Regions from separate parts of the Pedobacter lithocola genome, predicted to be linked through region 1. Evidence: riboswitches for the same ligand, from Rfam matches in the RefSeq annotation. Region 1 holds a riboswitch; each other region holds the start of a gene.
What was found. A riboswitch is a leader RNA that binds a small molecule or an ion and turns the genes downstream of it on or off. The one in region 1 is predicted to bind S-adenosylmethionine.

Region 1 (10,136 bases):
CCCTTACCAATAAGTCTCCGCCACCCTTGGCACTTGAACTCAATCCAACAGACAGGCCCGGAATATTACCTTTCAATACATCGGCTATACTTTGTGGATTTTCATTTTCAAGCTGGGTTGCTTTAACGCTGGAAATGGCGCCGGTAGCGTCGCGTTTTGTTGTGGTACCATAGCCTATCACGACAACATCAGTTAAGCTTCTGGATTCTTCAGCCAATGTAACAGAAATGCTTGTTCTCTGACCAACTGAAATCTCTTGCGTGGTAAATCCTACAGCAGAAAAAACAAGCGTTGCATTAGGTGGAACAGCTATTAAAAAACTTCCGTCAGCTCCTGTAGATACTGCAATTTGAGCATTTTTCACTTTCACCGAAATGCCTGGCATGCCTGCCCCGGATTTGTCTTTTACAGTTCCTTTTATAGATATGCTCTGTCCAAAACATAGCGTAAATACAAAGCAAACCAATGCAATTAGTAGGGTAATGGTTTTTCTCATCTTATATTTGGTTTAGAATAATTGGATAATACAAACCTATTCTAAATATTCCATTTTCCAAACAAAAATAAATCATAACTATCTATAAAATAGATAGTTATATAACTTTATAATACGGTATGGCAACAATGGTATCTCCTGAAAAAAGCACTCTACCCGTTCCATTTCAACTATGCTTAATTTTGATTAATACGGCTGAGCAACATTTATTATTTGGTATTTTTTTTCAGCCTATCAGTTCTATGCCGTTTTTGGAGCGCTTATGTTATATCCATAATGCAGAAAAACAACCATAGCTGGTTGAGTTGATTTGCTCAACTATCAACTAGAATTTAGAAATAGTACGAGAAAGAGGGCAAAATGCAAGAGAAAAATGTACAATCGAATATTGTATTTCTATGTGAATGAAAACGTTAATAGCAATAAGGCTAACAAAAACTTAGCTTATATTCAATAAACCGGAGATGCTGCACTTTAATATCAACCATAAACCTCGGTATAAAAAGGATTTTCTTGAATTCTAATAATCAACTAATCTATATTATAAATGAGAAATTATGGCACTTGAAATGTCAATCATGATAATTACACAATTGCTGGATCCAAAAGCAGCTTTCCCCAATCCCCATCTGAATTTTTTTTAAGCAAAGCTTTTTTGTCAAGCAAAAGCTTTTGCATTTTCGAATTATAGGTCCAGCAAGTGCTTTGACGAATGTTTAGAATTTCGGATAATTTATAGGAAGAGATGGTACCCTTAGAGGTATAAATTAGGATAAACATATATAGTGCCTTATTTATGGGAATCTTTGAATTTTGCAGGATGGTGTTGGCAATTGCCGATTCATCATAACCACACTTGGTACATCTTCTGCTGAATGCGGTTTGACCTGCAGAGTGTTGCGTATTCTGACACCTTCTGCAGGCATATCCACGACTCCATTTCAGTTCGGAAAGGTATCTAAAACAACTATCCTTATCTGGATATATCCTGCTGAATTCTTCAAAATCCAAACCCTTTTGCATAACTCTTGCACGGGTAACTTTCTCTATATTAATATGAAGTTCAGAAATATCGTTTTTCAGCAGGCTGTTCATCACAGAGATCTCTGCATTTTGTTTTTCGATGGTTAAAGTCTTCTGCTGAATTTCCTGTGTACGTTCATCGACAAGCACCTGCAATTGCTCATTTAGGTTTTGGTGTAAGTCATCATTTATTCTAAGCTGTTCAATAATCCTTTTTTGCACTCTGCTTTTTTTCTTTCGAAGTGTACGTATCGCATTACCTATTGCGAAGGAAACCAATATCATTTCAATAACAAAGCAGATACTTAGACTATAATAGGTAAGGGTACCATAAGGAATCCACTTTAAAAGCAACAAGATTTTGAGCACAAAACCTGCAACCAGAAATCCATAACCAATTACTAAAAAGCTGGCGGGCTTATAGCCAGATGAGAGTACGGAAATTCCGGCGCTGAATGCAACCAGCAGCGGAATAAATTCGATGATTTTAAAATTAAATAATGGGGTATAAATCAGACAGGCGATAAAGAAAATACTTCTTATAACAATAGTAAGTATCACCAACTTATAGAAAAACGGTGATTTTGACTTCAGATATAAAAAATTACTGGTAAACAATAATCCGAAAATGCTGCTTAAAAAAAGGGAAATGCCAAATCCATACACATTAATTGGAGGATTTGTTGGCCACAGATATTGAAAAGCTATACCATCATTACACATTTCATACATACCGATACTTAAGTTATACAGCACATAAAACAAATACTGTTTTCCCTTTACAGCAAAGTACATTAGAAGGTTATATAGGCAAAATACCGCTATCATCCCATAAAAAAGCCCAAACAACAGATATTCTCCCAGCGCGTAGCTGACAAACCACCTTAGATCCCGCAAAACAATAATCGTGCTTACTGAATGCGGTGATTTGATCCGGAGATAATATGTGAGGGTTTGATCAGTGTGGTTATTTAAATCATATATAAAGTTTTTGTGGTCGTATCCTCTTTTCGAGAAATTATAATTGGTTCCATAAAAATTTGCCTTGTATTTGCCAGATCCATCAGGTGCAAATAATGTCAGCTCGCTTATTGACTGATCAAAAAACTCCAGTATCCATTGTTTTGAGCTCTCCTGATTATGCTTGATTTTAAATCGATACCAATAGGCTGAACCTGGATTATCATTTTTAGGAATTCTAAGGGTATTTGAACGGAATTTATGCTGAAACTTTTCGCTTATTATTTGGCCAAAATTCAGGGTAGCTTTAGGATCTTCCAAAACATCTATCTGACCGAACGATAGCATTTGATGCGGGGAATCATTCTCAATTTGCACAGCTTGCTGCGCATGGGAGATTTGCACGTAACAAACTATCATCAACAAAATTAGTGTACATTTAATTCCAGCAAATTTTACACGATAAGAGTGAAAGGATGAAATAGGGTACATTAAATTTGGTTAAGATAACTCTAAAAGTATTAAAACATTACTTCAAGTCCAAACTTTACTGTATTGAATTATTGCCCTTCAGTGGATTGTAACTATTAGGATAGCCGTAGAATTGAAAGGTAGATTGGTAAAAATGTTTTATTTATAACATTTTTTTAGCAAATAACTACCTAAAAAGCATCAAACCACAATTTTGTTGTAAGTAAATCAGCGCCTTGATTAGAAACCGCATCTCTATAACTTTGTGCATTTAAAGATTGTTCAGTGCCTGGATATATAAATCGGACCGGAATCTGACCATTTAATACTGTGTTTACAGAAACCGTTAACTTAGGATAATCCAATCTTCGTTGTTCTGTCCATGCTTCTAAACCCTGACCAAAAAGGCTAATCCATTTTTGCTCACCAATTGATTTTTTATAATTTGTTGCATCATACTGAACCGCTGACTGGGAAAGATAATTAGTTACCAGCGCATCTGAAATGCCGTATTGTTTTAAAGAAGCCGTTATCGCTTGCCTATACAAAAGCGAGGCATCTTCAGTAGTCAATCCCCGGGCAGCCGCCTCTGCCCTATTAAACAATAGTTCGGCATAACTGTAAATCACAGCCGGCGATTGTGGAGCAAGAAAGTAAACGCCAGGTTTGGATGTTTTTGCAAAACCCAGGTTGCTGGCTTCCGAATTGGTTAATCCGTTAGGTACACCTACATATTCTTCTGGTGTGGTGGTTTGGGTTTTACTTGCAAAAATTGGCAAGCGTGGATCATTGAGCGTAAACAATTTGTCTACAATCGTTTTGCTAATCCGGTAATCATCACGGGTATCAAACTGTGCGCTTACCGGATTTTGTTGAGGTGATATCTGATATATCAGTTGCGCTATATCTGTATTATCGCTGAAATAGGCATCACCATCAGCTTTGATTTCATCTAAAACCTGTTTAGCTTTTGCTGGCTCCTTATCAGCAATCCTTAAGGCAATCCTTAATCGTAAGGCATTAGCAAATTTTTTCCATCTGTTAATATTCCCATTGTAGATGATATCGCCTGCAATACTCTTCCCTGCAGGATCCAGCGCAATTTTCGCAGCCTTTAAATCGTCCAGCAGACCAAAATATACATCTCTTTGTTTATCGTATTTCGGGGTAATAAATTCATTTAGTTTGCCGGCCTGGGTATATGGAATATCTCCATAAGCGTCTGTAAGCAGCAGGAATGACCAAGATCGCAAAGTTAGCGCAACTCCTCTGTAATTAGAATTTGAAGTGCTGTTACCAATCTCTATAATTTTATTAAACCCGTTAATACTTTGTGAATACAAGGTAGACCAAAGTGAGGTAAAACTACTGTTGGAGTAAATAAATCTATCTTCTTCGGTGTATTGAATTTTAGCCCATTGTTGGGCAAATAACAAACTGGAGTTCATGTTGTTGGTAGTACCCCAGTAGGCATCTGTCGTATTCTTTATTGCAGCTGTTAGCAAATAATCGGGCTGAGCATTTTCAGTTGCGTTCGGGTTGATGTTTACCTCATCAAGCTCTTTACTGCAAGAACCAGACAAAACGGCAAATAAAATCAGTATATAAATAAAATTATTTTTCATGTGTGATTAAAATTTAATGTTCAGGTTAATGCCAAAAGTTCGGGTTGTAGGATTTGAAAGGCTTTCCAGTCCTTGTCCGTTGCCTGTATTAAAAGCCACTTCAGGATCTATATCTTCTACGTTGCGGTGTAGTATGGCTAGGTTTCTTCCGACCAATGCAACAGAAACGCCTTGAAGTTTTAATTGACGAACCCAAGTGGAAGGCAAATTATAGCTCAGCTTTACCTCGCGTAATTTTACGTAAGAGGCATCAAAAATATTAGCCTCATCAATGGTGCGAAAAGATTTGTAATAGGTTTGTGCTGAGAGTATTTTATCATTTCGTTTTCCATCTGCTGTAACACCATCAAATATTATCCCATCATCATAAACTGTTAAACCTTGCGGGGCGGCAGTTCCAGTAGGAAGCCTTACCGCACCATTGGCTTTTAAATTTCCTGGATAATAATAAGATATGCCACCAAATTCTGCTGCTCTTCCTGGTAAGGTTGACGCCAAAACGCCTGTATATGTTCCTGTTGAATAGGTGCCATTGTAAATGGAGCCACCGAAGCTCGCATCAATTAAAACACCCAGGCTTACCCCTTTGTAGCTAAATGTGTTTGATATCCCTCCAATCCAATCAGGCGTATATTTGCCCAACACCCGTTTGGTAGGGTCAGTTTGGGGAGCACCAGTGGCATTAACCACAATATTGCCACTGTTATCCCTTAAAAATGCATTTCCGAAAAGGGTTCCGTAAGGTTGCCCAACTGCTGCGATAACCTGCGCAGAATTGGTAGCCACTACATAGTTTTGCAGTAAACCTGCTTTATCCAACTCTATAACTTTACTTCTATTAGCCGCATAGTTTACATCAATATCCCAGGTAAATTGCTTCTTAATTGGCGTTAAACCCAATTGAATTTCTATCCCTTTATTGTTAATTTTACCAGCATTAAGCAATTTAGAACGGAAACCCGTGCTTTGGCTTACATCAACACTTAAAATCTGATCGTAACTATTGGTATTGTAAACACTCAGATCAAACCGAAGGCGTTTATTGAACAAAACCCCTTCTGCTCCCAATTCGGAGGAAGTTGTTGTTTCGGGCTTTAAATCAGCATTTAAATCTGTTGTAGATGCAGTAAGTTGAGGATTGCTGCCAAATGGTGCGCTAAAGGAATAAGTATTGATTAACCGATAAGGGTCGGCATCTTTACCAACTTTAGACCAACCACCGCGGATTTTTGCATAATCTAAAACTTCACTTTTGATATCAAAAGCTTCAGTAAGCACAATACTACCGTTAAACGAAGGGTAAAAATATGATCTATTCTGTGCTGGCAACGTTGAAGACCAGTCGTTACGGGCCGTAACATTTACAAACAGATAGTTTTTATATCCTATTTGAGCAGACGCATATCCGCTGTAAGATTTTAATTTACTGTAACTATTGGATGATGTAAGTGGATCTCTTGAATTGTTCAATGTGTACAACTTCGCCACGGCCAACCTTGGGGCACTCTGGTCATTTTGCTCTATATACCTCGAACGAATATTGCTTCCTAATAACGCTTCCAGACTAAAATCACCGTTTAATTGTTTGGTGTAACTTAGCGTTGCATCGGTATTATTTTCGTTTACGGTAAATGCACTTTCGGTATAGGATCCGAATGGGGTGCCGTTAGTTCCATATGCAACTTTTATTTTACGGCGGTCGTTATAATAATCTGTTCCCGAACGAAAATTGAAGTTCAGTCCATCAATAATTTTATAATTTAAGCCGATGCTTCCAATAAGCCTGTTCCTATTTTGCGAAACGGTATTTTCATAAGCTACCCAATACGGATTACTGTAATAACTATTGTTCCAATTAAAAGTGTTGCCATTTTCATCAAGATAATTTTTGAGCTGATTGATGTCAACTTGTCTACCGAACCAGGTGAATTGTAGCATCGTACTAGTTGACCTCGATCCGCCTGTACCGGGCAGATTATCCGAACCAAGCTTGCTATAATTTGCATTTGCCGTAAGCGTTAATTTAGGAGTAACCCTTAAAGTTGTGTTTAAGGCAAATGAATTTTTGTCCTGCCCAGAATTTGGTACCACACCAACCTGTTTTAAGTTATTATAAGATAGCCTGTAATCAAACTTTTCACCTGCGTTTTCTATCGCAACGCCATTAGAAAGGGAGTAACCTGTTTGGAAAAAATCGCGAACATTATCTGGATTAGCTACAAAAGGTACAGCAACGCCTTTAGAAAAAAACTGCGGAATCAGCCGTCCATCCATCCTTGGACCCCAGCTTTCATCTACGCCATCGTTTATACCTGCGCCCTTTCCATCCACATAACTAAACTTTCCTTCAGAGCCTTGACCGAAAACATCCTGATATTTCGGAAGCGTTAATAATCCTTCTATTACCGCATTGGAGTTGAAAGATACGCCGAGGCCTTTTTGGCTTTTACCAGATTTGGTTTTGATAATAATTACCCCGGCGGCTGCCCTGGAACCATACAAAGCCGCAGCATTTGGTCCTTTAAGAACACTTATCGATTCAATATCGTTAGCATTGATATCAGAAATTGTATTTGCATAATCTCTTGCACCTGCAGAATTAAGTTGGGAGTTATCTACCGGAATACCATCGACAACAAAAAGCGGTTGGTTATTACCAGAAATTGAGGTTTCGCCACGGATAACCACCCTTGATGAACCCATATCACCCTGACTATTGGTAACTCGAACACCAGCAACTTTACCAGCAAGCGCATTTACCAGATTGGTTTCTCTGGCTTCAGTTAAATTCTCTCCTTTTAATTCCTGAACGGCGTAACCTAGAGATTTCTTTTGTCGCGAAATGCCAAGCGCTGTAACCACAACTTCGTTTAAGGCATTATTTTGTTCGGTTAAAACAACCTCTACAATTTTATTGCTTTCCGATACCTCAACCTCTTTAGATGAGAATCCGATATAGGAGAAGATCAAAATGCCTTTACCCGCAACAGTGATGTTAAAACTACCTGCATTATTAGTGGTTACAGCTTGTTTTGTACCCTCTAATAATACAGAAACACCCGGTAGGGTTTCTCCTGTTGAACTTTTCACCGTACCCGTAATGGAAACGCTTTGAGCATCAACAATTGCGGGGAGCAAAAGCAAAATTAAAATAATGAGTCGCTTAAAAATTTTGTACATAGAAATAAAAAATAATTAGTTAAAAAATTTGTAAAAATTTGGGCAAAACAATCCCACAACGCATTTTTTGGCGCATTTTACATTTAAAATTGAAGACTAGTTTTTAAAAATTCATAGCATCAATTGATGCTTGTGATGGATTTATCCATATTAAATGAATTTATTAATGGATGTCTGATTTACAGCAATAGATAGAATTTGGCTCGTTAGATTTTTTCATATTATTTATTTTTAAAAGTTAAATATTCTATAAAATTGGATTGTACTAAACAAAAAAAGCACACCTGTAAATCAGGAGTGCTCTCATATATTATTTTAATAATTTCGCATTCAACTGACTTAACTACCCGAAATAATTTGGGATGGAATTAGCACCATATCTTTTACAGACTGGTTGCTAAGGTTTCGCAGGGCCATTCCCTCCACCTTTCTTGATAAGTATTTCAAAACAACTGGCGCAAAGATAATATTTAAATTCAATAGTCTATTAATTCTATAGATTTTATTGAATTTATTTTTTTAAGGATGAAATGATAACTACCTTTGACATTCCCAAGAATACACCCATGAAAATTATTTCTATATCCTTACTAATTTTTGCATCACTTTTTAAACTTCAAGCCATTGCGCAAGAAGCCAACTCAAAATCTAATGGTCCAAACTCCACAATAAATGCTACAAGCAAATTTTCTGCTATTGGAAATTGGCGAAGCGTATTTTTAATTAAACCTGGTACGGAAGTTCCCTTCAATTTTGAGGTAAAACAAAAAGACGATAAACCATTTCTATCATTTATTAATGCGGAAGAACATTTTGATGGTGGCTGGGTGATTCAAAAAGATGATTCACTTTTGATTAAGCTTGACCAATTTGATAATGAACTTGCTTTTAAAATTCAAAATGATTCACTAGTTGGAGTCCTTAGAAAACAAGATAAAACTGGCAAACCAATATCTCTAACAGCAAATAGAAAAGATAATTACAGGTTTAAAGAAAGTGGCAAAACTCCTGCTGCAGATTTCTCTGGAAAATATGACATCACCTTTAAATCCAAAGATGGAAAGGATGAAAAAGCGGTTGGACTATTTAAGCAAACAGGCAATAAATTAACCGGAACATTTTTACGTATAACTGGCGACTCCAGGTATTTGGAAGGTACTGTAGATGGTCGAAATTTTTACCTATCGAGCTTTATTGGTTCTTATCCCTCCTATTATAAAGGTTCATTTGCAGATGATGGATCCCTATCTGGAGCAATAATAAGTGCCAGAGGAGATACAAATTTTGACGGCAATAAAAATAAAAATGCTGCACTACCTGATGCAACAAAACTTACCTTTTTAAAAGATGGATACCAGACATTATCGTTTTCACTTCCAGATGTTAATGGAAAAAAGATTTCGTTAACTGATGAGAAATACAAAAACAAAGTGGTGATATTAACCATTAGTGGTACCTGGTGCCCAAACTGTGTTGATGAGGCTTCTTTTATTGCACCCTGGTATGAAAAAAATCGCGACCGTGGCATTGAAGTGATTGGCATACATTATGAAAGGCAGCTTGATTCGGCCTATGTTAGAAAGGCACTTACAAGATTTCGGGAAAAGTTCAATATCAAGTATGACCAGGTTATTGCTGGTACACCAGACAAAACACAGGTTGCCGAATCGCTTCCAGGACTCCAGAATTTTATCTCCTTCCCTACCATGATAATTATTAATAAAAAAGGAGAGGTAGCACAAATCCATACCGGTTATAGCGGACCAGCAACCGGAAAATATTACACGGACTTTGTTGAATCATTTAATGAAGAAATTGACAAACTGATTCAAAATAACTCTAAATAATTCAAGCAGTAAGCAAGTCAGATAAAACCTCTTTGTGTGCAAAACCATATAATTTATAGGATTAATGATGAATTGCAATACAAAATGCTTTTGGAATATGGTAGATGTTCTTTGAAAAAATAATTAATATTAATAGATAGCGATGAGAGCAATAAAAAGTGCATTAAAGAAATAAGAAACAGAAATTATTGTGTGATGTTGCTGATTGATGTATTGGTAATCTCTGCCAAATTCTTGAGTACAGATCAAAAGGGTGAGTATTAATGGTACGCAAATGATAAGAAGGTAGTTGTTAATCAGATAGGATATCATCTCAAAAAATATTCGTAACCGCCCTGGCTTATGATCTGCAATGCTGTAAAGTTGAAACTCATTTGACTTAGATTTATTTTCGGAGACTACCATCCAAATCGCATTTGCCTTCTGAAGTTTTTCTAAATCAATAAAGCAATTTGATAGCGCTAGCGTTTTATAGGAGCGGGTAAAAACTTCGTGTTTATTTGTAGATACCGTAAGTTTAAAACTAAATTTACC
Region 2 (10,136 bases), on a different contig from region 1:
TCAATTTTCTTTTCTTCTTTCTCTGTACCATCCTGATTGGCGATACTATATTCCGTATTTTTAAAAGAATCGAGAAAAACAGATGATGCGCCAGTTGTTTTAAGCAGCAGCATTACTGCAAAAAAACAAATTAAAACATATTTTGAGGCATCTGATTTCATTACGACAAATATAACATCAACAATTTGTTAGCAAAAGTATATTCGTTAAAGTTGTGTCAGAATTTTTCTAATTACAAAAGCTAAAATATAGCTTTTGCAATTTGTTTGGTTTGTTCTGGTCGGCCCATAGTGTAAAAATGCAGCACCGGCACGCCAAAATCCATAAGTTCTTTGCATTGCTTTATCATGGCTTCGGTACCGATTTCTTTAGCTTCGCTATTGTTTTTTGCATGAGATAGCGCATCAGTTAATTCTTCGGGCAAATCGATATGAAAGATTTTTGGCAATACATTTAATTGAGACAGTGTACTTATCGGTTTCAAACCAGGTATAATAGGCACATTGATATCATTCTCTCTACATTTTTTTACGAAATCGAAATATTTCTGGTTATCAAAAAACATCTGTGTTACAATAAATTCAGCACCCATTTCTACCTTTTTCTTCAAAAATTTAAAATCTGAATTTAGGTTTGGCGCTTCAAAATGCTTTTCAGGATAACCTGCTACACCGATACAGAAATCGCTATTAAATGTTTCGATGTCTTCATGCAGAAATTTACCATCGTTGTGGTTTTTAATGTGCTGGATTAGATCAGTTGCATAACAATGTCCACCTTTGCTTGGCACGAAAGAATTGTCGGCAGCACGGGCATCGCCGCGTAAAGCCAAAACATTATCAATCCCTAAAAACTGCAAATCAATTAAAGCATTTTCGGTTTCTTCTTTGGTAAAACCTCCACAAATTAAATGCGGTACAGCGTCGATTTTATATTTATGGATAATTGCGGCACAAATGGCAATTGTTCCAGGGCGTTTTCGATAAGAAACTTTTTGCAATAAGCCATTTTCCTGCTCTTTGTAAATGTAATCTTCTCTTAATGAAGTAACATCAATAAATGGTGGTTCAAATTCCAAAAGCGGGTCAATAGCATCATAAATCCATTGAATGCTCTGGCCTTTTATTGGTGGTAAAAGTTCAAAAGAGAATAAGGTTTTACCTTTTGCGTTTTTTATATGGTCGGTGATTTTCATTTGGTTGGTTTGTTGTTTAGATATTTTGTTTTTTGGTAAGAAACCAATTAGTTCCCACGATTTAAATAAACTTATATCTATTCTTTTAAAAGGAATCTGATATATCCATTAATTAGTTTTCCTAAAGTTTCAATTTCATTAATGCATTCAGTCAGTTGCAATTCAGATATAAATCCAATATCAAACGAAACATAAATCTGAGTTTCAAGCTCATATAGAGATTCTCTAGAAATCGCTAAAAACTGAATTGTTTCTTTCGCATGTCTTCTACCGGAACCCTCTGCAATATTAGAAGGAATAGATACAGCGCATCTACGTATTTGAGATGTTAAGCCATATGCTTCTTCCTTTGGGAAAGCAACTGTTAACTTGTAAATTAAAGCAGTGAATGCTCTTGCCCTTTTCCAAACTTCTAGTTCTGTATACTTTTGATAAGCCATGCTAATTACTAAAACACCAACAAACTAATACGCCAAATTAGGCGAAAGCCACCTTTCCGCTTCTTCTATTGTCATTCCTTTTCTGGATGCATAATCATCAATCTGGTCCTTTGTAATTTTTCCTAAACCAAAATATCTTGATTCAGGATGGGCAAAGTAAAAACCACTTACCGCAGCTGTTGGATACATGGCATAACTTTCGGTTAAACGCAATCCAATTTGATTTTCGGCATCAAGCAAATTAAACAAAGTGCCTTTTTCAGTATGTTCCGGACAAGCAGGATAACCTGGTGCCGGACGAATACCAGCATATTCTTCCTTAATTAATTCCTGATTGCTTAAATTTTCGTTTTTGGCATATCCCCAAAATTCTTTCCGTACACGTTCGTGCATGCGTTCTGCAAATGCTTCTGCTAACCTATCGGCTAAAGCTTTAGCCATAATGCTATTGTAATCATCATGATTGGCTTCAAACTCATTTACCAAATCATCAATACCAATACCTGTTGTAACTGCAAAGCCACCAAAATAATCCTGTATGCCGCTTTCTTTAGGTGCAATAAAATCAGATAAAGCATAATAAGGCTGTCCATCTACTTTTTCTGCCTGTTGGCGAAGGGTGTGAATGGTGATGTAAGATGGATGATGTGAAACGGATGATGGGTTTGCTGTTCCATTTTCCATCTTCCCTTTTCCATCAATAACATCTGAAACATCTAACACAATATCATCTCCAACAGCATTTGCTGGCCAGAAACCAATTACACCACGAGCAGTTAATAACTTTTCATCTAAAATGCGCTTTAACAATGTCTGCGCATCAGCAAAAAGTTTTTTTGCTTCATCACCAACATTTTTATCATCAAATATTTTAGGATAACTACCGCGAAGTTCCCAAGTATGGAAAAAAGGTGTCCAATCGATATATGGAACCAATTCTTCCAATGGATAGTTATCAAAAACACGGGTTCCTGTAAATAGTGGAGCAGGTAGGTTTTGTTGAAAATCTATTTTAAATTTATTCGCTCTTGCTTCTTCTATGGTTTTAAAACGTTTATCAGATCGTTTGTTTAAATGTGCTTCACGGGCTTTATCATACTCAGCTCTAATGCCTGCAACATAATCATCTTTAGTTTCAGGATTCATCAAGGTGCTGCAAACGGTTACACTTCGCGAAGCATCCAGAACATGAATTGCTGGTCCTGAATAATTTGGGGCAACTTTAACTGCTGCATGAATTCTGGATGTTGTTGCGCCGCCAATAATTAGTGGTATGGTAAAGCCTTCGCGTTCCATTTCTTTGGCAAAATGAACCATCTCATCCAACGAAGGGGTGATTAACCCACTTAAACCAATAATATCAGCATTAATTTCTTTGGCTTTTTTGATGATTTCCTGAGCAGGAACCATCACGCCCATATCAACTATTTCGAAGTTATTACATGCTAAAACCACACCCACAATATTTTTTCCGATATCGTGTACATCGCCTTTAACAGTTGCCATTAAAACCCGCCCTGCCGATGAACTTTGATTTTGGTCTGGATTATCTAATTTCTCCTGTTCGATGAAAGGCAACAAGTAGGCAACGGCCTTCTTCATAACCCTTGCCGATTTTACAACCTGTGGAAGAAACATCTTTCCGGCGCCAAATAAATCGCCTACAATGTTCATCCCATCCATCAACGGACCTTCGATAACCTGAATCGGACGAGCATATTTCTGTCGGGCTTCTTCAACATCATCATCCAAATACTCTACAATTCCTTTTACTAATGAGTGAGATAATCTTTCCTCTACAGAACCTTTTCTCCATTCCTCATCTCTAACAATTTCTTTACCCTTACTTTTTATCGTATCGGCATATTCTACCAAACGTTCGGTTGCATCATCTCTTCGGTTAAGCAAAACATCTTCTACCCTTTCTAAAAGTTCGGGTGGGATTTCCTGATAAACTTCCAACATACCAGCGTTTACAATGCCCATATCTAAACCAGCCTGAATCGCATGGTATAAAAATGCTGAGTGCATGGCTTCACGAACGGTATTATTTCCTCTAAAAGAGAATGATATGTTTGAAACACCGCCACTCACTTTCGCATAAGGAAGGTTTTCTTTTATCCACCTTGTGGCATTTATAAAATCTACAGCGTAATTATTATGCTCTTCTAAACCAGTTGCAACGGTTAATATGTTTGGGTCGAAAATTATATCCTCTGCCGGGAAGCCAATTTCGTTTACTAAAATATCGTAGCTTCTTTTACAAATTTCTTTTCTGCGTTCGTAATTATCGGCTTGCCCCTGCTCATCAAAAGCCATTACTACAACCGCAGCACCATATTGCATAATTTTACGAGCGCTCTCTCTAAATTTATCTTCACCTTCTTTGAGTGATATGGAGTTTACAATTCCTTTCCCCTGCAAGCATTTCAAACCATTTTCTATCACCGACCATTTAGATGAATCGACCATGATTGGCAGTTTTGCAATATCAGGTTCGGAAGCAATAAGGTTCAGAAATTTTGTCATTGCAGCTTCAGAATCCAACATTCCTTCATCCATGTTTACATCGATAACCTGTGCGCCACCTTCAACTTGTTGTAGCGCAACCGCAAGTGCCGCTTCATAATCTCCACCCAAAATAAGTTTAGAAAATTTTGGAGAACCAGTAATATTGGTTCGCTCACCGATGTTTACAAAAATACTTTCGGGGGTAATGGTAACAGGTTCTAACCCGCTCAAGCGCATAAATGGCTCAATTTTTGGGATTTTTCTTGGCGATGTTTTTCTAGCATTTTTGGCGATACAGCTGATGTGTTCTGGCGTGGTACCACAGCAACCACCTACAATATTCACAAAACCTGATTCAAGAAAATCATCTACCAGGTGTGCTGTTTCATGCGGTTGTTCATCATAAGCACCAAACTCGTTTGGCAAACCCGCATTTGGGTATGCCGATACATAACAGCCAGCTTTTGCAGCCAATTCTTCGATATGCGGACGCATTTCTTTAGCACCCAAAGCACAGTTAAAACCAATGCTTAATGGCTTTGCATGCATAACAGAATTTAAGAAAGCTTCAGCAGTTTGACCGGATAGTGTTCTTCCAGAAGCATCGGTTATGGTGCCAGAAATCATAATTTCTAACTTCCGACCAATCACTTCTTCGTATTTTTTTATGGCAACAATGGCAACTTTAGCGTTTAGCGTATCAAAAATTGTTTCAATTAAAAGTACATCCGAGCCACCATCTACCAAGCCACGAACCTGTTCGTAATAAGCAGCTTCCAATTCATCAAAATAAACCGCTCGGTAACCAGGGTCATTTACCTTTGGCGACATAGATAGCGTACGATTTGTAGGACCAATTGCGCCTGCCACAAAGCATTTCCTATCAGGATTTGCTGCCATAAATTCGGTTACAGCTTCTTTGGCTACACGGGCACCTTCAAAACTCATCTCATAAGAAAGATCTTCCATCTGATAATCAGCCATAGAAATTCTTTGCGTACTGAAGGTATTGGTTTCGATAATATCGGCACCTGCCTGCAAATACTCCAAGTGTATTGCTTTTATAATATCAGGGCGTGTAATATTTAGCAAATCGTTATTGCCTTTCACATCGCAGGGATGATTTTTAAATCTTTCGCCTCTAAAATCTTCTTCGGTTAAAGTATAACGCTGAATCATGGTACCCATCGCACCATCTATCACTAAAACACGTTTTTCTAATTCTTCTCTAATGCTCATTCTGTTTTTAGATGTGAGATTGGAGATGTGAGATATGAGATATGAGAATTTATAAAACATTTATTATGTCTTTAATCTCAAATCTGATTTCTCAAATCTCTAAAATGGCTTATTTAAAAGTTGGAAATGATTGTAATCCTAAACTTATCTTTTCCCGATTAATCGGGATAGAATTTAGCACCTTGTTGGCACAGGTTGCTAAGACATCGTTGGGTCTAATCCCTCCGTCTTTCTTTATAAGCGATACAAAAATGCAACAAAGCATTATCAATTCCAAAATTTATCGCTTTGGTACCAAATAAAATTACAAAGGCCACGCAAAACTGCATGGCCTTAAGAATATTGTTCTGTTAATGATTACTTTCTGCTTCCAAAAATACGCAGTAAGAATAAGAAAATGTTTAAGAAATCTAAGTATAAAGATAACGCCGCAACAATAGCCATTTTTTTAGATTCGACTGCTAAAACTTGCTCGCCACTTGCTTCAATACCTTCACCAATACGTTTAATTTTCTGTACATCATAAGCGGTTAATGCAGTGAAAATTGCAATACCGATATATGCCATAAATAAACTAAAACCTTCACTTTGAATGAACATGTTTATTACAGTTGCGATAACTAAACCGATAACGCCAACCATTAAAATTGGTCCGAATTTACTTAAATCGATATTTGTTGTGTAACCCATAAAGGCCATTATACCAAATATGCCTGCCGCACCAGCAAAACAACTTACAACTGAGCCAGATGTATAGGCTAAAAGTATAAAGCTTAGGCTAATTCCTGTTAATACAGAATAAAGCACAAATACACCAATTAAAGCTGGTAATGATAATCTGCTTAAGCCAAAACCCATTAACAAAACTAAACCAAGTGGTGCAAACATGGCTATGTAGCCAAAAATTGACATACCAACCTTTCCGGTATTTGGGTTAATCGTCATTAAGTATTGCATTAATTGCTCATTTGTTCCGAATAAATATGCTGCAATAGTTGATAAGCTTAATGCTACAAACATCCATAAGAAAACGTTTGCAAAGAATTTTTTTGATATAGAGCCTTCTTGTACAAAAACGCTGTTATCCTGATATTGATAATTTTGTTGTTCCATTTTATTTTTGTGTTTTTTTATATTATTTGATAAATGATGAAAAGCCTTCAAAACTTAAATCTTCATCTAGTTTTTCCCAGTGTATGCCAAAAGGAGATAATTGATAATCTTGTCTTTCCTCATCACTTGCATTTAAAAGTTTTGGAAACCAACTTAATGGATGACTTTTGTTTTCTCCTGTTAAAGTTTTAATGTAGATATGATTATTATGAAACCAAACTTTAATCATATTTTCCATGATACTCAAACCATTTTGCAATAATAATTTCTTTATTTTCTTCTATCAAAGATTGTGCAAGGTTTATATCTTTATTTTTCAGCCCTTATTACTGACAAGTTTAACATTTTCTACTTCAAATTTAGCTTCTCCATCTGAATTTCTGACATGCACGTGAATCGGCAAATGTTCATTGGAATAGAAGAAAAAACGTAGTCCAAAAATTATGAATAACGTAGGCATCAGATAAATATAATTAATTCAATCTTTTAGTTAACTGCTCTTCCACCTTTTTAAAGAACTGTAAAGGTTTTAACGTTCGCCATGGCATATTATCGAAAGAACCTCCAAAATTAATGTAATAATCAATGCTATTGTCTTTAAACTCCCGAATTACATGTTCTTGAAAATTAACGCCAACTATCCAACCATCTTCAACTTCTTGAAACCATTCTTCGTAGTAACTATCATCAGATGCATGGAAATTTAATACATTTTCACCTATCAAGATAAACTTATTTAAACCTTCATCCATCATTAGCTCCAAAATATCACGCTTCATAAGCATAATATCATTGTTTATGGCATCGTTCCATTCGCCAATAAATTCTATAATTGCATAACTTCTGTCGTAATCGGCATATAGCACTTTCATATAAAGCGTGTTCGAGCCAAATTCATCCCATTGAGGATGTAACAAAAAATTATAAATCTGCTTATCAAAATATATTTCTGAATACTCGGTGTTGTAAAAAGGAGAACGCTCATCTTCTGCCGAAATATAATCATCTCTCCACTGGTAATAAGGCTCTATTTCGTGCATGTAACTTTAATTTTGAATGAATGATTTATTGAATGTTGAATGTTTTCGAGCGATTGCATCATTCAAAATCCCCTTAATCAATCATTTTTCTAATGAATTTGTTTTGCCTCTACGGCTCTACGTACACTTCCGTGAGTTGTCAAAAGTTCTGCAGCTTCCTCGTAACCAATATTCAATTCATCGGCAACCATTTGTATGCCTCTATCAACCAGTTTATTATTGGTTAGCTGCATGTCAACCATTTTATTACCAACAACTCGCCCAAGCTGAACCATTACGGTTGTACTGAGCATATTTAAAACAAGTTTTTGCGCAGTTCCAGATTTCATTCGGGTAGAACCAGTAATAAATTCTGGCCCTACAACAACCTCCACCGGGAAATCAGATTCGGCAGCAATTGGTCCGCCAGTATTACAAACAATACAACCTGTTAACACTCCGATTTTCCGGGCAGTATTTAAACCACCAATTACATATGGCGTAGTGCCAGAGGCCGCCAAACCAACCAAACAATCGTTTTCGTTGATGTTAAATTCCTGCAAATCTTTCCAGGCTTGCTCCGCATCATCCTCAGCAAATTCTACGGCTTTTCTTATTGCAGTATCGCCACCGGCAATTATACCAACAACCCAATCGAATGGTACGCCGTAAGTTGGAGGGCATTCTGATGCATCTACTACACCTAATCTGCCGCTTGTACCTGCGCCAATATAAAAAAGGCGACCGCCCTTTTTCATTCTTTCGGCAACTGCCGAGGTTAATTTTTCTATTTGAGGCAAAGATTTTTCTACTGCAAATGCAACAGTTTTATCTTCGTTATTAATGCCCTGCAAAACTTCCAATACCGACATTTTTTCGATGTGGTTGTAATTGGATTCGTGCTCGGTAACTCTATCCATAAATTTAATTTTGATAAAATTCGGTAAATTCTTTTTAAAAACTGCGCAAAAAAATCAAAAAATAAGTGTGCATTATATCTATTTAAGTTTTTACCAGTTAATTATTGTTAAATATTAGAAACAAAAGACTTTAAAACACAGTTAAAATTTAATCAACCCGCTTATTTTCATAAATTTGCATAACGCCAATGAAAAAGAATACCCGAAACAATATCCTTATCGCTTTAAGCTATTCAGTAATTTTAATAGTTGGTATGTATTTGGGTATAAAATTTATTAAAGATCAGGGTTATGGCGTTCAAAAACCAGCAAGACTTGCAGAAAATTCTGATAAGCTTGATGAAATCCTTCACATCATAAACGGTAATTACGTAGATGATATCAATACAGATTCTTTACAAAACTTACCGATTGATAGCGTTCTGCACCAGCTAGATCCACATAGTGTTTATCTTCCCCCATCAAATGCGCAAGATATGCAAAACGATTTGGAAGGAAATTTTGAAGGCGTTGGGATAGAATATTACATGCTGAATGATACCATGATGGTTACTGGTGTAATAAAAGATGGGCCTGCATACCAAGCGGGAATTAAATTAGGAGATAAAATTTTAAGTATTGATAGCACCATTGTTAGCGGAAAAAACTTGCCTAAAGATAAATTAAGCGGGCGATTTCGAGGCAAAGCCGGTAGTGGTGTAAATGTACTTTTGATGCATAGTGGTAGTCCGCTGCCAAACCGCGTTATGGTAACCAGAGGTAAGGTAAACATTAGCAGCATTGATGCCGCTTACATGATTAATACCGAAACCGGTTATGTGCGCATCAGTAAATTTGGCGCTAATACAGATAGTGATTTTGCAGCTGCTGCTTCAAACCTAAAAGCGAAGGGGATGAAGAAACTAATTTTAGATTTACGCGATAATGGTGGCGGTTATTTTAGTGCTGCTACCGGTTTAGCCGATCAGTTTTTGCCAGAAAATAAATTGATTGTTTACACACAAGGTAAACACGAACCGCGTACAGATTATTTTTCTACCGGAACAGGAACCTTTCAACAAGGCAAACTTGCTGTTTTAATAAATGAAAATACAGCCTCAGCGAGTGAAATTGTTGCGGGTGCTATTCAAGATTTAGGTAGAGGCATAATTGTTGGTCGACGTTCTTTTGGCAAAGGATTGGTTCAAGAACAGTTTTCTTTTAATGATGGTTCTGCTTTAAATTTAACCATTGCCAGATATTACACACCATCGGGCAGGAGCATTCAAAAATCGTATAAAAAAGGTTACGATGCGTACAAGCATGAGCTTGATGAACGTATGAATGATGGTGAATTAACAGGAGATTTAACATCTTTTAAAGATTCTATTGAAAAGAATGACGGTGTAAATTTATCTCAAATAAAGAAACCAAAAACTAGCGGCGGTATCCTTCCAGATATTTTTGTTAAGCTTGATACAACTGGCTATAATAAATTTTACGGCAGTTTGGTTAGCAAAAAAGTACTGTCAGATTATGTTTTTAATATCTTAACAAATAAATACAGTTCTACATATATAGAGCAGAATATTAATGTATTTAATCTAAATGATTTAGATTTTAAAGATTTCATTGGTTTTTTACAACGACGAAATGTGCAGATAGATAGATTTCAATTGTACAACTCGAAAACTGTAATTCTTAATGACTTAAAAGCACT
Region 3 (10,136 bases), on a different contig from region 1:
GCTGCAATATCAGATAACACTGCTGCTCCAGTCGGATGACCGCCTGCACCTTTACCAAAAAAGAATTGTTTATCGGCAAATGCCGCTTGAACGGTAACTGCATTATACTCATTTTCAACATTATACAAGAAATCATCTTTTGCCACCAATTTGGGTAAAACATAAGTAACGATATCTTTTTTATTTACCTTTCGGGCAGTTGGAACCAATTTTATTTTAAAATTTTTCTCTCGAGCATATTTAATATCATGGTGAGAAAGGTTTTGAATACCAATATTTAGAATCGCATCGGGATTTACAAATAAACCATAAGCGTGGGCTGTAGCTATTGCCAATTTATATTTTGGGTCATAACCACCTACATCTAAAATAGGGTCTGTTTCTGCGAAACCTAAATCTTGCGCTTCTTTTAAAGCAGCATCATAACTCTGATTTTCGTTAAATACCTTAGATAAAATATAATTTGAAGAGCCATTGAAAATACCACTTAAGGCGTGAAACAATTCATTGTCGTAATATTCTTCTAAATTTCTGATGATTGGAATACTACCACACACTGCACCTTCGTATAATAAAGATGTGCCATGTTTTTGCTGTAAATCTACCAACTCTTTTAAATGCGTAGCAATCATTTTTTTATTGGCTGATACTACATTTTTACCATTTTTTAATGCCGTGGTTACAATTTGATAAGCGGCATCTGCATCATTAATCAATTCTACAATCGTGTTGATTTCAGCGTTATTTAAAATTTCATTTTTATCTGTTGTAAATAAATCTTTATCCAGACTACGCTTCTTCTTAGGATTCTTAATGGCTATTTTAATAATCTCGAGGTTTAGGTTTTGACTTTGGATAATATCCAATAATCCCTGGCCAACAACCCCGAAACCAAACAATCCTATTTTTAAATTTTTACTCATGTTTTATAGTATTGTATTTAGCAGCAAGTATCAAGACCAATTTGTTGAACTCACGCCGCTAAATTTTATTTTAATTTTTTTAAATAAGAACCTTGTATTGGCACTTTTTTACCAAAGAAACACAGATTAACGCTGAATAAATTTTTATACTGAACTTAAAGATTTAATCTTAACTCCTTGTTCTTTAATCTTTATTCCTTATTCTTTGTTTCTTTATCTTTCTCAGGCCGTATGCTGCAACTTAAATATCTTTTTATCTCTACTCTCTTTAATAAAAGTTCCGATGATGTTTGTTAAAGCATTTGTTTCAATCAAAAAACCATCATGACCATATTCAGAATGAATGGCCGCAAACTCAGCGTTCGGAATATGAGCTGCAAGGTATTTCTGTTCCGACACCGGAAACAAAAAATCATTTTCAATTCCAATAACCAAAGTGTTTGCTTTAATAAGTTTCAAAGCCTCGGCAATGCTTTTTCTTCCTCTGCCAACATTATGACTATCCATTGCTTTAGTTAAATAATAGTAACTATAAGCATTAAAGCGATTTATCAATTTTTCGCCTTGATAATTTTGATAAGATGAAGCCCTGAAATTATCTGTTTTATCGTTCACACTTTCTACCTGGGTGCTGCCATAAGCATTGTAGGTTCTATAACTCAGAAGTGCAATACTTCTTGCTGTTTTTAAACCTTTGCTTCCTCCGTCTGGTTGATTGGCAAAGAAAGTTCTATCTGTGGTAATGGCTAAACGCTGACTTTCGTTAAAGGCAATACCCCATGGAGAGTGAACCGCGTTGGTAGCAACCAATATCAAATTCTCAATTTTATTTGCTTCAATTATACTCCATTCTACTGCTTGCTGACCGCCCAAAGAACCACCAATTAATAATTTAATTTTATCAATACCCAAATGATTGGCCAGAAGCTGGTGCGCAGATACAAAATCGCGAATTGTAAATTGTGGAAACGATAAGTAGTATGGCAAACCAGTTACAAGATTTATACTTAGCGGACTTGTGGTGCCATAATTAGAACCTAAAACATTAGCACAAACAATAAAATGCTCGCTGGGATTAAACAATGCATTTTGACCAAACAAACCTTCCCACCATTCAAATACGTCAGCATTAGCGGTTAAAGCATGACAAACCCATATTACATTGTCTTTATTGGCATTTAATTTTCCATACGTTTGATAAGCAATTTGTAGGTTTCGCATTTTTTTTCCGTTCTCTAATTTAAATTGCTTAGGATAATAATATAAATGTTCTAAATTGTTTAATTGGGATGAATTGCTATTGATTTTGCTCTTCTGCATTGTCTAACTTGCTATATGTTCTTAATTTCTTTTCAGGTTTTTTGGTGAATAAGCTTCTAAATTTCTGAGTTCTTCAAGTTTAGATGGAGGCAAAAGCTTGCTCAAAATCTGCTTTTATATCATCAATATGCTCAATACCAACAGAAACCCTTAATGCATTTGGTTTTACTCCAGCTGCTAATTGCTCTACATCACTAAGTTGTTGGTGCGTTGTTGCAGATGGTTGTATGATTAATGTTTTTGCATCTCCAACATTTGCTAGATGAGAAACCAGTTTTAAACTATCTATTACTTGTGTTGCATTTTCTTTAGTTCCGTTTAATTCGAATGATAAAACCCCACCAAAGCCGTTGCTTAAATACTTTTTAGCTAGGTTGTTATATTTACTGCTTGCTAAACCAGGGTAATGTACTTCTTTAACAAGTGGATGATTCTCCAACCAGGTTGCTAATTCTAAAGCGTTATCTACATGCCGCTGAACTCGAAGTGATAAAGTTTCTAAACCTTGAAGTAAAAGAAATGAATTAAAAGGCGAAAGGGCAGGACCTAAATCTCTTAAACCTTCTACACGTGCCCGAATAATGAATTGAATATTACCAAACGGTCCATTAAAACCAAATACGTCATTAAAAACCAAACCGTGGTAACCTTCTGATGGTTCGGTAAATTGAGGGAATTTTCCATTGCCCCAATTGTAATTTCCACCATCTACAATTACACCACCAATACTAGTTCCATGTCCGCCAATCCATTTAGTTGCAGATTCTACAACGATATTAGCGCCATGTTCTAAAGGTTTAAATAAATATCCACCGGCACCAAATGTATTATCAACAATAAATGGAATATCATGCTTTTTTGCAATAGCAGCAATTTTCTCAAAATCCGGAACGCTGAACGCTGGGTTTCCAATCGTTTCTAAATAAATAGCTTTTGTTTTTTCTGTGATTTTTTGCTCAAATTCTTCCGGAACATCTGGATTTGCAAAATCAACATGAATACCCAAACGTTTAAAAGCAACTTTAAATTGATTGTATGTACCGCCATAAATATGTGTCGAGGAAATGATGCTATCTCCAGCTTCTAATATATTATGTAGCGCAATAAATTGTGCAGCCTGACCAGATGCAACGGCCAAAGCTGCTACTCCGCCTTCTAATGCAGCAATTCGTTTTTCAAAAACATCAGTCGTTGGATTCATTAAACGCGTATAGATGTTTCCGAATTCTTTTAATGCAAAAAGATTTGCGCCATGCTCGGCATTTTTAAAGACGTAAGATGTGGTTTGATAGATTGGAACAGCTCTTGAACCAGTTATTGGATCTATTTCCTGACCAGCGTGAAGTTGTAATGTTTCAAATTTATATGATGTTGACATTTTTTTTAATGATTTAATAAGTATTTAATTAATTGAATTAATCTCGATAGATTATAAAATTTTATAATCATGGAACCTGGCGTATCCCGATTTATCAGGACCTTCCAATTTGAAAAGAAACAAAAAAGGAAGATTTTAAATTAGCATATGCAACAGCACATACATACACTAGACTGCATACCATAACAAATTGAAGGCGTACTTTTTCGATTTGAGGTGCCTGTTGTTTCGCTTTGCGATTGTAGATTTAATTTTTTCATCAGTTTTAATTTATAGTACCAAATAACACCATGTTATTTAGTCAGGAATTGGCACCTTCTCTTTCTGAGGGTTGCCAGTGGGTCATAGAGCCAGTCTCTCGTCACTTCTTTATAAATCAATCCGATTAAGATTGACTTTTATTTAGTTATCTACCAAATAATATTTCAAATGTGATAATTTAAATTGAAACAACAAAATAAAATTTTGAATATTTATTAAATATCTGTAAATCAGGTTAGTATTTTTATATCACAAAACATAAGCTAATTGCTAACATAAATTTAACGTCAAAATTTTATGTTTGTATATCTTAATTAATAAACGGTCATGAAAAAAATCAAATGTATTTCACTCTTAGTAATAATTGTATTATCAGGTTCAGCATCCAAAGCTCAATTTAGTGGGTTAAAGGATAAATTGCTTAAAGTTGGAACCGCCCAAGGTGCTAAGGCTTTGGGTGTTGATAAATTTCTTAAGCAACCTGCAGCCATTACCACCTCCTTCGAAGATGTTGATAGAACAGGAGAAAAGATGCCTGATTTCAATGCAAATGCAAAATTTCAGCCGCTATATTTATTACCAAAAAACCCTGATGGTGGTTTTGTATTATGCGAAGGTTTTTACGAAATGACCAATAAAAGTTATTGTTTAAAAGCCGGAACATTTGCTCCTTCAAAAGGAGATGGATATATGTTTGCGCCGGTTTTAGGTGCTAAAGAAGAGGTAGTGGTTTCCGTTTTAAAAAGTGCAGAAAAACACCCTGATGTAGAACAGCACGATATACAAGCATTATTATGGGCAATCATTGCCCGAACAAAGTTTTCTGACTTTAATGGAACCATTAAATTAACAGCAGTTAAGCTTTTAACACCAAAACAGTTAACCCAATTGGAGGGTGGTGCGTTGGGTGTTTTACCATTTGATGTTATGGAAAAAGCAAAAGACCAGCTTCCATCGGGTATAAAGGCGGTTTTTGAGGCTGAGAATAACATTCGCCAGCTTGTAGCTTCAGGCAATTATACTTATGCCGATATGGAAAAGTACGCCATTATTGCCGGAATGGCCACTCCAAGAGCCGATGTACCAAGCGGAATATGGACCAAACATCCTGATGGTTATTATGTACGTTATTTCCCATCAGGTTATGCAATTACTAAAGTTCAGGTTTATGTACCAAAAGAGTTGGTAGCCGATGGCACTAAGTTAATTTACGATGCAGCGGGTGATATTGCTTGTCCGGCAAATACAGGTTCACAACGTTTGGCTCAAACAAATGAGCCGCTAAATGCAAATTATTCTGCTAAGTTGGTAACGGTTTGTAATCCAAAATAGATTTTGAAACTGGTTTAAATATATCAAGCGGTTTGTAATTAGCAGCGCAAGGCTTGTGCAAGAAACTAAATTTGTTCCCGTTTTACGCTTTACTGCGCTAACAGCCGAAATGGCTGTTGCTTCGTGTTCGCTTCAACCGGGGCTATTTTGCAAATGTAGTGTTCCATTTTAAGGGTTTGCGAAATGCGCAAACCGTTGTTGCTAAACCCGATTGCAATGAAAAGCCCCAATTTTTCATTGGGCTTGTAATGTAAAGCGGGACTGAAATATCAAAAGGATTACTGAACGTAAGTTTCCCAAAATTATGCTATTAAAATTGCCACAGAAACACAGAATTCACGGAAATTGAGTTTTCAAAATTACTTTATTATTCCCCAAATGTTAGGGAATGATTATGGGCATAATACGTTTTATAAACTTCCCCAAAAGCACCTCAACTTTGTTAAATAAACCCGATTGCAATGAAAAGCCTCAATTTTCATTGGGCTTGTAATGCAAAGCGGGACTGAAATATCAAAAGGATTACTGAACATTCATTTCCAAAAAATCATGGTGATAAAATTGCCACAGAAACACAGAATTCACGGAAACTGAGTTTTCAAAATTACTTTATTATTCCCCAAAAGCACCTCAACTTTGTTACATAAACCCGATTGCAATGAAAAGCCTTAGTTTTTCATTGGGCTTGTAATGTAAAGCGGGGCTATCGAAACCGATAGCCCCGCTGAAATTGCTTTACAAAGTCTATTTTATTTTGCTCCAGGTGGGCAATTATCTTTTAAAAATTTGGTGTATGTAAGCGATAAATGCTCACTTGTTCCTTCGCCTTCGGATATACCGTGTGTACGATTTGGATAAATCATTAGCTGAAAAACCTTCTTGTTTTTGATTAACTCGTTAATCAGCATTTCGGCGTTTTGGTAATGCACATTGTCATCACCAGTACCATGAATATACAGTAAATTGCCTTTTAGGTTTTTGGCATAAGTAATTGGCGAACCTTTTACGTAAGCCTCTTTGCTTGGAAATGGAGTGCCCATGTAACGCTCTTGATAAATGTTATCGTAGGTTAATTGGTTACCAACTGCTGCAATGGCAATGCCTGTTTTATAGATTTCTGGATATTGAAACATCAAATTTAAGGTTGATGAACCGCCGCCGCTCCAACCCCAAACGGCTACACGATCTTTATCCATAAATGCATTTGTAGCTAACAATTTTTTAGCAGCCATGGCTTGATCGCGGATGTTAATTACACCAATGTTTTTGTAAATACTTTTACGCCAGGTTGCGCCTTTTGGAACAGGAGCACCTCGATTATCCATCGAAATATAGATGTAACCATCTTTAGCCATATCGCCAGCGTATAAAAAGTTACGGCCAGCACCGTAAGTATCTGAGGCGGCTGGTGAAGCCGGTTCGCCATAAACATAAAATACAACGGGATACTTTTTATCAGGATTAAAGTTATCTGGTTTTTTCATCCAGCCATCCATTTCAACGCCATCGTCGGTAGTTACTTTAAAAAATTCTACCTTATTTTTTGGTGCTTCTTGTTTAGATAATTGTGTGGTTAAGCTGCCATCCATAGTAAAAGGATTGCCGGTGGTGAAATTCATCCACTCAGTAATTGGTCTGATTACAGCGCTATTGAATGTATGACGTGCAAACGTTGCGTTTGGAGAAATGTCGTAATTGTGTGTACCTGGTAGGATAGATGGCGTAACCTGTTCTAGTTTGCCTTTTCCATCTAATTTGGTTTTAAATAAATATTTTTGTGTTGCGTTGGTTGGTGATGCAATGAAATAAACATAGTTATTTTTCTCATCAATTAGTTTTACATCAATTACATCGTAATTTCCTTTGGTAACCAAGGTAGTTTTTTTACCATCGCGACTGATTCTGTACAAATGATTCCAGCCATCTTTATCAGAAAGAATGGTAAATTCTTTATTATCGGCTAACCATTTCCATTCATCTTGAGCATCAATCCAGGCTTTTGCACTTTCGGTATAAATTGATTTAGCAGTACCAGTTGCAGCATCGCAAAGGAAAACTTTACTTTCATTTTGCTCGCGACTAAGTTGTTGTAAAATAATTTCATTGGTGTTTGGTACCCATTGCATGCGGGGAATATAATGTTGGATGTTATCACCCGGAATATTTAACCAGTTTGTTTTTGCCGATGCAACATCAACTACACCAACTTTACAAGCTGATGGATTTTCACCAACTTTAGGATACTCTACCGGAATGGTATAAGGATAAATAGAATCGGTGTTATTTATCATTAAAAAATTTTTGATTTTGGTAGCATCAATTTGCCAGTAGGCAATGGTTTTGCTATCCGGGCTCCACCTGAAACCATCACGACAATCGAATTCTTCTTCGTAAACCCAATCAAATGTGCCGTTAATCATTCTATCGGTTCCATCCGTTGTTAAAGCTTTTGAGCCCGTTCCATCAACGTTTTCTACATATAAATTGTGTTTGCTAACGTAAGCTACTTTAGTGCCATCGGGAGATATTTTGGCAAACATTAAAGATGATGCCGGTTTATCTTTACCAATTTGAGTAATTTTATTGGCTATTAAATCGACCAGCCAGTAATCTCCACGGGTATCGTAACGCCAAACTTTTTTACTGTTGGTGTAGATTAGTGCTTTCTTTCCATCATCCGAAAGCTGAAAACTTCTAACTGCTATAGCATTATCTTTTCCGGTAGGAGTTAATAATGCTTTAGAAATAACTGTTTTTTTATCACTTTTTGGAAGGGTGACAGAAATAATTTCGCCGCCAGCAATTTGGTAATAAGAATTCCCATCTTTTGCCCAGTTTATACTTTGAGCTTGTACATCAGATATTGCAAATATGGCTATGCAAATGAGTGATAATGTAAATAGTAAGTTTTTTATCATAAAAAAATAAGGCATAAAAAAGCTTTTTAACTTTTGGGCTAATTTAAATAAAAAGCCGGCAGTTAAAAAGCCTTATATTAATTGAAAGTGGTTAATTATTCACCACCACCTTGTTGTTGCATTGCTTTTAATTCAGCATATGTAATTTCATCGTAACCAGCAGGTGCTTTAGTTACAGAAAGTTCACCAACTTTACCTTCAGTTAAAGATTTTAATGTAATTGTTGCTTGTGGAGTATCAACTAAAACAATTGTTCCTTTAATATCTTTGAAATCAGCAGTTGCAATATTTGCTGGAACTTCAACATCTAAAGTAGCCCATAATTCTCCTGTTCCACCTTTATCATCTTTAAATGTGTATTTTTCTGCATTGTAACCTGATACTGTTTTTTTCTCTCCAGTTGCTTTAAAATCAGAATATTTTGGTTTTGCAGCGTTAGATTCTTCCATATCTGCTTTAGTCATTTTTGCTGCATATTGTTTTTGAGCTACAGGAATATCAACCAAAACCATCCCGGTTTGAGATTTGTTATCCATTAAAACACCAATTGCAGCAGGACCAAATTCCATTTCTAATTTAGAAATATCTCCATTGAATTTTACCTTTTGTTCTTCTGGAGCACCAGGAGCTTCAATTTTATATTTGATACCATACACAATAGTACCTTCAGACATTTTCTTTTGAGCATGTGCAATAATTGCCGTGCTTACTAAAATTAAAGCGACAACGCTTGTTTTGATTGATTTTAACATGTTTTTATTTCAATTTAGTTTTTTACCAATTAATTTTTTCTTTGTTTAAGAATGATGCTATTCCTTTTTTAAAATCGTCACTTTCTCTAACACGGGCATTAATTTGAACCGCCGTTTCCAATATTTTTTCTAATAAAGGATTTGTAGTTTGACTAATCAACTGCTTTGTAATCATCAGTGAATTACCAGAACTTCCTGTACACAAACTTAATGCAAATTCTTTAACAGTTTGATTAATTTCTGATGAATTCGTTACAAAATTTATTAAATTATATTTTAATGCTTGCGCCGCAGGGAATGTATTGCCAGTCAATAAAATTTCTTTAGCAACAGTTTCGTTAACTTTTTGCCTTAAAAAGCATGAAACAATGGCTGGTACAAAACCAATTTTTACTTCCGTGTAGCCAAAATTGCTTTCGGGTGTTGCAAAAACAATATCGCAAATGGTTGCTAAACCACAGCCACCTGCAATTGCATGACCCTCAACCTGGGCTATTACTATTTTTGGCGAATAATAAATGGTAGTGAAAAGTCTTTTTAGATTGTTAGAATCAGCTACGTTTTCTTCGAAAGTGTTGTGCTGAAGTTGCTGGAGATATGCTAAATCAGCACCGGCACTAAAGGTACCACCATTAGCTTTTAAGACTATTATTTTAACTAAATTATCTTCTTCGGCTTGGATAAATGTGCTTGTTAGTTCAGCTATTACAGTGGGATTTAATGCATTTCGCTTTTCAGGGCGATTAATGGTAATGGTAGCAATTCTATCGGCTACGTTATATAAAACCAGAGGTTCCATGTTATTGGGTTAGGTGCACCAAATATGCAGGATTTTTCTTTAAAACATGTTGCTCAGCTCTATTATTTTCTGCAAAAGTTTTGAATATTTTGATTTTGTAATCTTTATTCGTTGCATCAATAAGCACATTTTTATACATGAGACTCTTTGGAAAATTTGACAATTTAAATTTAGTGTTGCCTGTTAACCAAAGACTTGTAAAATTTCCATCAACTTGCAAGGTTTTATAATTTAAAGATTCGCCTGCAATAAAGATGTTGTATTTGTCAAAAATAATTTGATTCTCTCTTCTAATGAAATGCTGTGAAATGGTATCTTTTAATAAGTCAATAAAATCGATTTTACTAATTTGAGATTGCTCTAATGCAGGTTTAATAAAGTATTGGTAATTTTTATCATCAACAGATAAATCGGTAACTAAAGTAGTTGCTCTGCCATTAATAAAAGCCGCAG

Region 2: another riboswitch for S-adenosylmethionine. It lies ahead of metH (methionine synthase); the one in region 1 lies ahead of ACFOWA_RS14480 (SusC/RagA family TonB-linked outer membrane protein).
Region 3: another riboswitch for S-adenosylmethionine. It lies ahead of ACFOWA_RS05335 (O-acetylhomoserine aminocarboxypropyltransferase/cysteine synthase family protein); the one in region 1 lies ahead of ACFOWA_RS14480 (SusC/RagA family TonB-linked outer membrane protein).

Annotation. Positions count from the first base shown of each region.
Region 1 covers NZ_JBHSBW010000013.1:123,387-133,522, forward strand. Annotated here, with positions in the region: gene ACFOWA_RS14465 (SusC/RagA family TonB-linked outer membrane protein) at 1-496, opposite strand, end outside; gene ACFOWA_RS14470 (7TM diverse intracellular signaling domain-containing protein) at 1,082-2,899, opposite strand; gene ACFOWA_RS14475 (SusD/RagB family nutrient-binding outer membrane lipoprotein) at 3,142-4,575, opposite strand; gene ACFOWA_RS14480 (SusC/RagA family TonB-linked outer membrane protein) at 4,582-7,755, opposite strand; SAM riboswitch class I at 8,092-8,196, opposite strand; gene ACFOWA_RS14485 (peroxiredoxin family protein) at 8,322-9,602, shown strand; gene ACFOWA_RS14490 (hypothetical protein) at 9,732-10,136, opposite strand, start outside.
Region 2 covers NZ_JBHSBW010000016.1:150,189-160,324, reverse strand. Annotated here, with positions in the region: gene ACFOWA_RS18735 (hypothetical protein) at 1-161, opposite strand, end outside; gene metF (methylenetetrahydrofolate reductase [NAD(P)H]) at 242-1,195, opposite strand; gene ACFOWA_RS18725 (four helix bundle protein) at 1,273-1,635, opposite strand; gene metH (methionine synthase) at 1,660-5,385, opposite strand; SAM riboswitch class I at 5,527-5,628, opposite strand; gene ACFOWA_RS18715 (Bax inhibitor-1/YccA family protein) at 5,743-6,498, opposite strand; gene ACFOWA_RS18710 (DUF2442 domain-containing protein) at 6,521-6,736, opposite strand; gene ACFOWA_RS18705 (DUF4160 domain-containing protein) at 6,815-6,958, opposite strand; gene ACFOWA_RS18700 (hypothetical protein) at 6,972-7,538, opposite strand; gene murQ (N-acetylmuramic acid 6-phosphate etherase) at 7,628-8,437, opposite strand; gene ACFOWA_RS18690 (S41 family peptidase) at 8,626-10,136, shown strand, end outside.
Region 3 covers NZ_JBHSBW010000007.1:696,404-706,539, forward strand. Annotated here, with positions in the region: gene ACFOWA_RS05325 (homoserine dehydrogenase) at 1-923, opposite strand, end outside; gene ACFOWA_RS05330 (homoserine O-acetyltransferase family protein) at 1,146-2,243, opposite strand; gene ACFOWA_RS05335 (O-acetylhomoserine aminocarboxypropyltransferase/cysteine synthase family protein) at 2,323-3,621, opposite strand; SAM riboswitch class I at 3,889-3,999, opposite strand; gene ACFOWA_RS05340 (hypothetical protein) at 4,210-5,214, shown strand; gene ACFOWA_RS05345 (S9 family peptidase) at 5,964-8,147, opposite strand; gene ACFOWA_RS05350 (DUF4412 domain-containing protein) at 8,228-8,884, opposite strand; gene ACFOWA_RS05355 (enoyl-CoA hydratase/isomerase family protein) at 8,907-9,683, opposite strand; gene ACFOWA_RS05360 (ComEC/Rec2 family competence protein) at 9,685-10,136, opposite strand, start outside.